DNA from 3 places in the Roseateles sp. P5_E11 genome. Region 3 is predicted to be linked to each of the others. Evidence: riboswitches for the same ligand, from Rfam matches in the RefSeq annotation. Region 3 holds a riboswitch; each other region holds the start of a gene.
What was found. Region 3 has a riboswitch for cyclic di-GMP ahead of ACXJKR_RS04640 (S53 family peptidase). Riboswitches for the same ligand answer to the same signal wherever they lie in the genome.

Region 1 (3,269 bases), on a different contig from region 3:
ACTAGCACCTCGGCCGAGGCCGCCTCGTAGCGCGAGATGTAGTCCAGGCTGACGTCGCAGAAGCTGCATTTCTTCCAGTAGCAGCCATGCGCCACGGTCAGCTTGTTCCAGCGGCCGTCGCTCCAGAGCCGGTTCATCGGGTTGAGCATGTCCAGCAGCGACAGATAGCGGTCCAGCGGCAGGCCGTCCCAGGTCGGTGTGCCGACGTCATCGAAGGGAATGTCGGGCTCGACGAAGTTGGTGTACCTGACCTCCGTGCCGTCGCGCCAGAAGGTACGCACCAGGCGCGTCTTGGAGCGCTTGCCGGCGACGTGCTCCAGCAGCGCCAGCAGTGGCCGCTCGCCGGCGTCCAGCGTCACGTAGTCGACAAAGTCGAAGACGCGCGGCTCGGCCAGCTCGCGCAGCTCGGTGTTCACATAACCGCCGCCCAGCACGCAGATGACCTCGGGCCGCGCGGCCTTGATGCTCTGCGCGATGCGCAGGGCGGCGTAGACCGAACCAGGGAAAGGCACGGACAGCAGCACGACCTCGGGTTGGTGCTGCTCCAGCGCGGCCAGCGTCAAGGTGTGCAGCGTGCGGTCGACGAGATTGGGCGGTGCGGCCAGGGCGGTGGCCAGCGGATCGAAGTGAGCCTGCGCCGCGGCGAGGGATTCGGCGTAACGGACAAACTCAAAGCGTTCATCGACCGCGTCGCGCAGCACGTCGGCGAGGTCGTTCAGGAACAGCGTGGCGAGATGGCGTGCGCGGTCCTGCAAGCCGAGGGCGCCAAACGCCCAGGCGAGCGGGTCGCCGCCATCCTCGTCGACATAGGCGTCCAGCGAAGCGAAGCGTGCGCCTTCGGGCAGGAAGGCACGGGTGTTGATGCGATGGGCCAGCGTCGGGTCGCGCCCCTGCAGGAAGCCGAGGACGCGTGGCGTGGCGGCGGCTATTGCCGGGAACTCGGTGGCAAACCAGGCCGTTTGCGGCGTGCGCTCGGCTTCGGGCAGGGCCAGCACGGCTTCATGCAGCTGGGCCAGGCCGGTGGGTGTGAACAGCTCCAGCACCAGGGCCAGCGCCAGGTCCACCTGCTGCGCATCGATGCCGCGTGAGCGCAGGAAGCCCGTCAGGTAGGCGGTGGACGGGTAGGGCGTGTTCAGCTGCGTCATCGGCGGGATGACGGAGAGGACGCGGGGAGGCTGGCGAGGCATGGGCGGGATTGTCGCGGTGTGGCGTGGCGCGACACGGCGAGCAAACCGCCTCGCATCGCGCGAGGCGCCGGCAGCCGGCGACTTCTGCGCCGTGGGCCTCTTGAAAAGGTTGACTTCTTCCATGCGGCTGGAGCGTGATCGGATGGGCGATGCCTCACAACCTAACTGACCGGTTTCACGCGTCGCTGTGAGGCTGGATCATGGATGTGTAACGGTGGCCGAACGGACCCGGAAGCGCCACTTGTTCACAGCGTTACGCCGCAACTTCAGATACATTTTTTTCACTGATGACAAAGGCACACCCGAGCGAAAGCCGGGGTCGCAAAGCTTCCGGTCTAAGGCCCGCCTGGCGGGTTACGACAGCGGGGTTGCCAAGGACAAGCCGCCGGCAGGTCGCCGTCGACATGGCAGCTCTTCCGTCGCCGGGATGCGGCGCGACGCCCGACCGGGCGTGTGCGTAGGAATCAGCGCAACAACGAAAGCTGTCCATGAAGTCCACCACGCTCCCTCTTCGATTCGTAGTTCTGATCGAGTGGCGCCTGCACGCGGCGCTTGCGCTGCTGCTGACGCTGGCTGCATTGCTGTGGCCTGCACTGGCGCAGGCCGCACCGCGCGACAAGATTGCCGCCGATCTGCGCCAGGCCGTCGATTCGGCCGCTGCGCCTCGCCAGCGCTGGCAACAGGAACTGGCTGGTCGCCGCTACGTGCACACCCTGGTCGTCAGCGACGGGCGGGACGCCGAGCTGGTCGAGCTCCGCCGCGCGGTCGTGGCGGCGGGTGGCACCGTCTACTGGCGCTACCAGTCGGTGCCGGCGCTTTTCGTGACCTTGCCCGTTGACAAGGTTGACGCGCTCGCTGCGCGGCCGGACGTGCAGAGCATCTCGCCGAACCGGCGCGCGGCCCGCACGTTCAGCCTGACCGAGGCCTCCACCGGCGCAGCCGACGTGCGTGCCGCCACGATCGGCGCGGCGCGGGGCCTGGACGGCTCGGGCGTCGCCATCGCCGTGCTGGATTCGGGCATCGCTGGGAACCACACCGCGTTCACCGATGGCCAGCGTTCGCGGGTCGCACGCGCCGTCGACTTTGAGAAGGTGACGCAAGGCGGCGCGGGCCGCGCCTGGCAGCCCGGCGTCGACCGGTCCGACGCGGCGCTCGACGAACGCCAGCAAGCGGCGGGCGGGGCGGATCCGTATGGCCACGGCACGCATGTCGCGGGCGTCGCCGCAGGCCGCTCGACGTCGCGTCTGCCCGAGTCGAGCGGCATCGCCACCCAGGCCTCGCTGGTCGACGTCAAGGTGCTTGACAGCCGCGGCGAAGGCGAGCTGAGCGATGTGCTGGCCGGGATCGACTGGGTCATCGCGCATGCGAAGCAGCAAAACATCCGCGTGCTCAACGTGAGCCTTGCCGCCGATTCGACCGAGTCGTATCGGACCGACCCGCTGTGCGGCGCGCTGCGCGGCGCGAGTGCAGCCGGCCTCGTGGTGGTCGTGGCCGCCGGCAACTACGGCACGGACGCCTCCGGTCAGGAGCGCTACGGCACGATCAGCTCGCCGGGCAATGAGCCCTCGGTCATCACCGTGGGATCGGCCAACACGCAGGCGACTGCCTCGCGCAGCGACGACGCAGTCAACCATTTCAGTTCCCGCGGGCCCACCCGCGGCGGCCTGTTCCTGCCCGACGGGCGCCGCGTCGCCGACAACCTGCTCAAGCCGGACCTGGTGGCTCCGGGCAATCGCATCGTCGGCCCGATGGCGGCCGGCAGCACGCTCGCCACGGACTTCCCCTCGCTGTCGGCGCCCTACGGCGGCACGGCGCAGCCGCGGGGCCGCGAGCTGATGGACCTGAGCGGCACTTCGGTCGCTGCGCCGGTGGTGTCCGGTACCGTGGCCCTGATGTTGCAGGCCAACCCCGGCCTGACGCCCCCGTTGGTGAAGGCGATCCTGCAGTACACCGCGCAGGCCCTGCCGGGCGCCAACCTGCTGCAGCAGGGCGCGGGCCTGCTGAACGTCGACGGCGCGGTGCGGCTGGCCGGTGCGCTGCGCAGCGATCTCGCCACGGTCATCGCCAGCGGCCGCATCGCGG
Region 2 (3,269 bases), on a different contig from region 3:
CTGCTGGGCGCCGCGGCCGTGCTGGCCTTCATGGGCTGGGCGACGCGCGAATGGCAGCTCTGGCTGGTGATCTCCATCGGGCCGGTGCTGTTCTTCGGCACCGGACTGGACCGGCGGCTGGCGCCTCTGGGCACCGCGCTGCGCGAGCTGTGGCTGGCCCAGCCGCTGTCCGTGCTCGCGCTGAGCCTGCTGGCCCTGGGCTGGTCGCTCACGCGGCTGTTCGGCAGGGGCGACGCGGCCCACGCCGAGGCCTATGCCCGCCTGGGCCGCATGCGCCGCGCCGCCGAGGACAGCATGCAGGGCAAATACGCCGGTGCCGCCGCCTTCGGCCGGGTGGGCGAATGGCTGAGCCAGCCTTTTGCGCTCGCCGTGTCGGCCTGGCAGCGCCATGTCGTCGCGCAGGCCGAACCGACGGGCCAGAGCGCCATGCGCCGCGCCGAGATCGTGCTGCATGGCCGGCAGCACTGGCTGCACCAGAGCCTGGGCGCCGTGATGGCCGTGGGCATCGCCGCGCTGAGCTTCTTCATCGCGTTTGCGCTGGCCGGCCAGGGCCTGCAGGACAACTGGACCAAAGGCGCCTACGGCATGGCCATCGGCCTGGCGAGCATCGGCTTCAACCCTTGCTTCACCCTGCCCAACATGCTCTGGCACAGCCGCCGCGAACAGGCCCTGATGCGGCTGCTGCCAGGCCTGCCGCAGGGAGAGGCGCTGAACCGCGCGGTTGCGCTGATGCAGTTGCGCCACGCCCTGGTTGCCTGGGCGCTGACGACCGCCGGCCTGGGCCTGCTGGCCTGGGCCGCGAACAATGCCGCACTGCTGTGCCTGGCCTTTGGCGCCCTGCCACTGAGCACCGGCTGGCTGCTGCGCGCGCCTTCGCGCATGAAGTCGCCCACGGCCTGGACCACCGTCGTGCCCATCCTGGCCTTCATGCTGATGGGCTGGGGCATGTTCCTGCTGCAAAAGGATCTGGGCGCGCCGCTGCCTCTGCTGGCAGGCATCAGTGTTGCGCTCAGCGCCGCGCTGGGCGCATGGCGCTGGCGCACGCTGAGCGCTGCGCCAACGGCCTTGCCGGCCGGTCGCTTGAGCTGAAAACGCTCGGCGCAAGCCCGCCGCAAGCTTCAAAAACCGCTCGTCGCGGGCCTCGCGCCGCTCGCCGGGCGGGGGTCTCGGTTCGTGAACTGACGCACGGACAAAACACGGCTTACATCCGCACACTGCGTCCCATGCAGTCGGCAAACCCGTCGAAAGGCGGGGACGCAAAGCCACCGGTCTTCGTGCTCTGACAGGAGCAAAAGACAGCGGGGCCGCCCTGGGCGGACAAGGACATGTCCGCAGCGTGGCACACGGGGAGGTGCCGGCTACTGCCCAGTAGCCCCACCCTTTGCATCAACCCGAAAGACCACGCCATGAAGTACCAARCCATTGCCTTCGCTGCCCTCGCCCTGTTCGCCCAGGCCAGCTTCGCCGCCGRCCCGACGGCCCAGCTCACCGGCCTCGTGCGCATCGTCAAGAGCGACGGCCAGACCGTCCTCGCCCAGGCCGCGCCCATGCTCGTCGCCGCCAACGGCACGGCCACGGGCGCCATGCCCCAGATCACCGTCAGCGAGAAGGATGCCTTCATCTCCAGCCTCGGYCGCTGCGCCTTCAACTTCAAATACGACGAGGTCAGCGCCTCGGCCGTGGCCACCAGCACCAACCGCATCTACAGCAACGACACACTGATCGCGCAGAACACGCAAATCGCGCTGACGCCCAAGGTCGTCAAGACGATCTGGACCCAGCCCTATCTCTTCGCCGGCACGAACAACGTGAAAGTCGTCGTCAATGTCGACGGCGTGCCGAGCACGGGCTGGGTGCGCATCAACGTGAGCGGCACCTGCGGCAAGCCCGCCGCGGCACCAGCTCCGGCACCCGTGGCCGCACCGCCCGCACCGGCCCCATCGCCCGCTCCCGCACCGGTCGTCTATGTCCAGCCCGGCTCGGGCGACTGGAACAACCTCAACAACGCCTGGGGCTACAGCAACTACGCGGCAACCCAGCTCAAGGGCAAGGGCTATGCGAAGTACGCCGAGATCGTGCGCCTGAACGCCGCCCTCACGACGGCGATCAACGCCAAGAAGATCTCGACCGGTGACTACGGCAGCCTGATGGCGGCCTGGAACGCACTGATGGCCGACCCCGCCTTCAAGGCCGCGATGGCGGCCATCGTGCCGACACCAGGCGTCAAGTAAAGACCCCTCGTCCAGTCCCGCTCCGCTGAACACGAGCGGGCCTAACCGGCCCCCCGAGGGGGCGGCGATGCTTGGCGGCATTGAGCCGCAAGCACATCGCCATGGCGGGCCGGTTAGGGGCGGCCCGTCGCTCGGCCCGAGCGCACCACGTTACTGGTTGATTTCCGGCTCGGCCAGCTGGGCCAGCAGGGTCAGCGACTCCTGCCAACCCAGGTAGCAGGCCTCGGCCGGGATCATGGCCGGGATGCCTTCCTGCTTGATGTGCACCTCGGTGCCGCAGAACACGGCGCGCAGCTCGACGGTCGTCGTCATCTCGCCGGGCAGGTTGGGGTCGTCGAAAGCCGCCGTGTAGCGCAGCTTCTGGCCGGGCACCAGTTCCAGGTAACGGCCGCCAAAGCTGTGGCCGCCGCCGGTCGTGAAGTTGGTGAACGACATCTTGTATGTGCCGCCCACCTTGGCGTCCATCTCGTGGACGGTGCCGGTAAAGCCATGCGGCGGCAGCCACTTGGCCATGGCGGCCGGTGTCGTGAAGGCGCGGTAGACGCGATCGGGCGGGCAGCGCAGCACGCGGTGCAGGGTGACGGTGTTGGTCATGATGGGTTCCGTAGTTGGACAGAGGATGGCCCTCTGTCATGACGACGATCAGAGCCCGACCGGATCGACAACGCCAACCCGGAAAAAACCCTAGATCGGCAACTCGGTGAAATAACGGCCGCCGTGGAAGATCAGCGGCTGAGCGCCGAGCCGGGACGAGCAACGCTCGACTTCGCCGACGAAGATGACGTGGTCGCCCTCCTCGTAACGGCTGCGGTTGGCGCATTCGAAGACGGCAGCAGCCCCCTCCAGCACCGGCGCGCCGCCCGCGCCCTCGTGCCAGGCCACGCCGGCGAAGCGATCGATGTCACGCGTCGCGAAGCGCTGGGCCAGCTCCTTCTGGTCGGCCGCGAGGATGTTGATGGCGTAATGCGAGCCATGCGAGAACACCGGCATGGAGCCGGCGCGGCGCGCCAGGCTCCACAGCACCAGGGGCGGGTCCAA
Region 3 (3,269 bases):
GATCCTGGACGGCAATGTCGAGCAGGAGCGCCAGCGCCTGTACGGCCGGCACTGCCAACCCTCGCCGCACATCGCCAACGCCTACGAGGTCGAGGGCTACTTCCCCAATTTCGGCCGGGAAGGGCGCTGGCTCTACTTCACGGCCGCCCCGCTGGTCGATGCCCACGGCGAAGTCGTCGGCGCCATCGAGACACTCCAGGACATCACGCGACGGCGCCAGGCCGAGGACGAACTCCGCCGCCATCGCAACGAACTCGAGAACATGATCGCGGACCGCACGGCCGAGTTGCTGAGCACCCACCATGAACTCGAAGCCTTTCTTGAGAACGCGTCGGTAGGCATCATCGCGACGTCCAACCAGTTGATCCAGCGCGGCAACAAGAAGTTCATCGAGATGTTCGAACTCGGTGACGTCCCGCCCCATGGACTGCCGACGCGCCGCCTGTTCAAGAGCGATGAAGACTTCGAAGCGCTGAGCCAGATCGCCATCCCGGTGCTGTCGCGGGGCGGCTCGCTGCTGCACGAGATGGAGGTCTGCACGCTGGCCGGCAACACGCTGTGGGTGCAGATCATTGCCTACGTGTCCAACCCCGAGGAGCCGACAGCGGGCACCTGGTGGCTGCTGCAGGACCGCACGGAGGTGCGCCGCGTGCAGCGTGAGCTGGAGCTCAACTACGAGCGCATCAAGCAGACCAACAACCGGCTCGAGGAAGCGCAGAACCAGCTGCTGCAGGCCGAGAAGATGGCCTCCATCGGCCAGCTCGCCGCCGGTGTGGCCCACGAGATCAACAACCCGATCGGCTTTGTCAGCTCCAACCTCGGCTCGCTGCGCGGCTATGTCCAACCTGTCTTCGCGTTGCTCGCGCTGCTGAGGAAGACGCCGGCCGACGCGCTGCCGGGCGATGTGCGAGAAGAGCTGGACCGGGTGGATGCCGCCGTCGACCTGAGCTTCGTGCAGGAGGACCTGCCCCAGTTGCTCGACGAGAGCGAGGAGGGGCTGTCGCGGGTCAAGAAGATCGTGCAGGACCTCAAGGACTTCTCGCGCGTCGACCATGCCGATTGGCAGGACGCCGACCTCAATGCCGGGCTGGACTCGACGCTCAACGTCGTCATGAACGAGGTCAAGTACAAGGCCGAGGTTCGCAAGGACTATGCCGTGCTGCCCCCGGTGCACTGCATCGCCGCGCAGCTCAACCAGGTCTTCATGAATCTGATCGTCAATGCGGCCCATGCCATCAAGGAGCGGGGCACGATCACACTGACCACGCGCGCCGAGGATGGCTGGGTTCGCATCGAGATCGCAGACACGGGCAGCGGCATGAGCGAGGAGGTCAAGCGGCGCATCTTCGAGCCCTTCTTCACGACCAAACCCGTCGGCCAAGGGACGGGCCTGGGCCTGTCCCTGTCTTTTTCCATCGTGCAAAAGCACGGCGGTCGCATCGAAGTGGATTCCCAACCCGGCGTCGGCACGCGCTTCACGGTCTGGATCCCACTGCACCCGCCGCAGCCCGCCTGAGCTTTTGTGTCCTGCGTGACACAAAGCAACCACAGGGCAGTAACTCACGAAACGCAGACTGGCGGCATCGAAAGCTCGCGCTGCCCGCCGAGTCAGAAGTCACGCAGCGCCTTTGTCGGGCCCCGTATCTCGGCACCCCGGCGCCTAGACTGAACCTGTTTCACAACCCAGAGGGCAAACCCGTCGAAAGGCGGGGACGCAAAGCCACCGGCCTACAGCGCGCAAGCGCCACGGCAGCGGGGCCGCCAAGACCGGCAGGTCTTGATCGGCGTGGCCCTCCTTCGTACGAGAACCCGGCCATGCGCAGTACCCGCCCTGTCTCCTGGACTTCCTGGACCCTCAGCCTGCTGACCGCCGCGGCCCTCACCGCTTGTGGCGGTGGCAGCAGCGACAGCCCGACCGTCCAGGTCAGCGAGGCGGCCTCGGTCATCAACCTGACCGTTGATCTTGCCGATGGCGCCGCCGCCAGTGTCGAGGCTCAGCCCAGCTTCCACACCGCCGCCGTCGATCTCGAAGAACCCGACAACGGTGCCGCACCCCACCGCAGCAACGCCCTGGCCGGTGTCGCCACCCAAGGCCTGACACGCGACCGCCTGGACGACGCCATGCGGCCTCGCGCCTTCGCGGCGGGTGCAGGCGAAGCCGCCCCGATGGCGACGTCCACTGCGGTGACGACCTATACGCCGGCACAGATCCGCGCCGCCTACGCGCAGCCGGCCCTGCCCGCCAGCACCGCCGGCCTGACCGCCGCCCAGGCCGCCCAGCTCGGCGCCGGCCAGACCATCTACATCGTCAACGCCAAGCACGACCCCAACATCGCCGCCGAACTGGCCGCCTTCAACACCAAGTTCGCGCTGCCGACCTGCAGCTCGCGCATCCTGGCTGCCAACGCCAGCCTGCCGCTGGCCAAAGCCTCCGCGTCCAGCTGCGAGCTGGTCATTGCCTACAGCACGACCGCCGGCGCCCTGACCGCCACGGCGCCCGCCTATGACAGCGGCTGGGCCACCGAGATTGCGCTGGACGTGCAATGGGCCCACGCGACGGCACCGCTGGCGCGCCTCGTCCTCATCGAAGCGCCGGATGCCGGCGTCGGCAGCCTGTCCAAGGCCGTGGCCCTGGCCAACAAGATGGGCGCCGGCGTCGTGTCCATGAGCTTCGGCGCCGCCGAGGGCAGCTGGACGTCGAGCTATGACAGCGCCTTCGCCACCGCCGGCATGAGTTACCTGGCCGCCACCGGTGACAACGGCGCGGCCGTGTCCTGGCCTTCGGTATCGACCCGCGTCGTGGCCGTCGGCGGCACCACGCTGAGCTACAGCAGCGGTGCGCGCAGCGAAACCACCTGGACCGGCACCGGCGGCGGCACCAGCGCCTATGTGGCCCTGCCCAGCTACCAGAGCGGCACCATCGGCGGCTACGCCAAGCGCGCCGTCGCCGACGTCGCCTTCAACGCCGACCCCAACTCCGGCCAGTACGTGGCGCTGATTGCACAGGGCACGACGACGACGCGCTGGGTCAGCGCCGGCGGCACCAGCCTGGCCACGCCGCAATGGGCCGGCCTGCTGGCCGTGGCCAACGCGATGCGCGCCGCCGCCAGCAAGGCCCTGCTCGGCCAGCCTCACGCCGCCCTCTACCAGCAGATCGGCGCCGTGCCGACGCAATACGCCGCCGCCTTCAAGGACGTGGCCAGCGGCAGCAACGGCACATGCACGAGCTGCACCGCCAAGACCGGCTATGACACCCCGACCGGCTGGGG

Region 1: another riboswitch for cyclic di-GMP. It lies ahead of ACXJKR_RS00795 (S8 family serine peptidase); the one in region 3 lies ahead of ACXJKR_RS04640 (S53 family peptidase).
Region 2: another riboswitch for cyclic di-GMP. It lies ahead of ACXJKR_RS10875 (hypothetical protein); the one in region 3 lies ahead of ACXJKR_RS04640 (S53 family peptidase).

What each region holds. Positions count from the first base shown of each region.
Region 1 is NZ_JBFUMO010000004.1:22,821-26,089, forward strand. Features, by position in the region: gene ACXJKR_RS00790 (B12-binding domain-containing radical SAM protein) at 1-1,187, opposite strand, end outside; cyclic di-GMP riboswitch class I at 1,473-1,563, shown strand; gene ACXJKR_RS00795 (S8 family serine peptidase) at 1,676-3,269, shown strand, end outside.
Region 2 is NZ_JBFUMO010000110.1:3,578-6,846, reverse strand. Features, by position in the region: gene ACXJKR_RS10880 (hypothetical protein) at 1-1,089, shown strand, start outside; cyclic di-GMP riboswitch class I at 1,222-1,312, shown strand; gene ACXJKR_RS10875 (hypothetical protein) at 1,407-2,231, shown strand; gene ACXJKR_RS10870 (SRPBCC family protein) at 2,382-2,828, opposite strand; gene ACXJKR_RS10865 (flavin reductase family protein) at 2,916-3,269, opposite strand, start outside.
Region 3 is NZ_JBFUMO010000033.1:5,961-9,229, forward strand. Features, by position in the region: gene ACXJKR_RS04635 (ATP-binding protein) at 1-1,516, shown strand, start outside; cyclic di-GMP riboswitch class I at 1,680-1,766, shown strand; gene ACXJKR_RS04640 (S53 family peptidase) at 1,816-3,269, shown strand, end outside.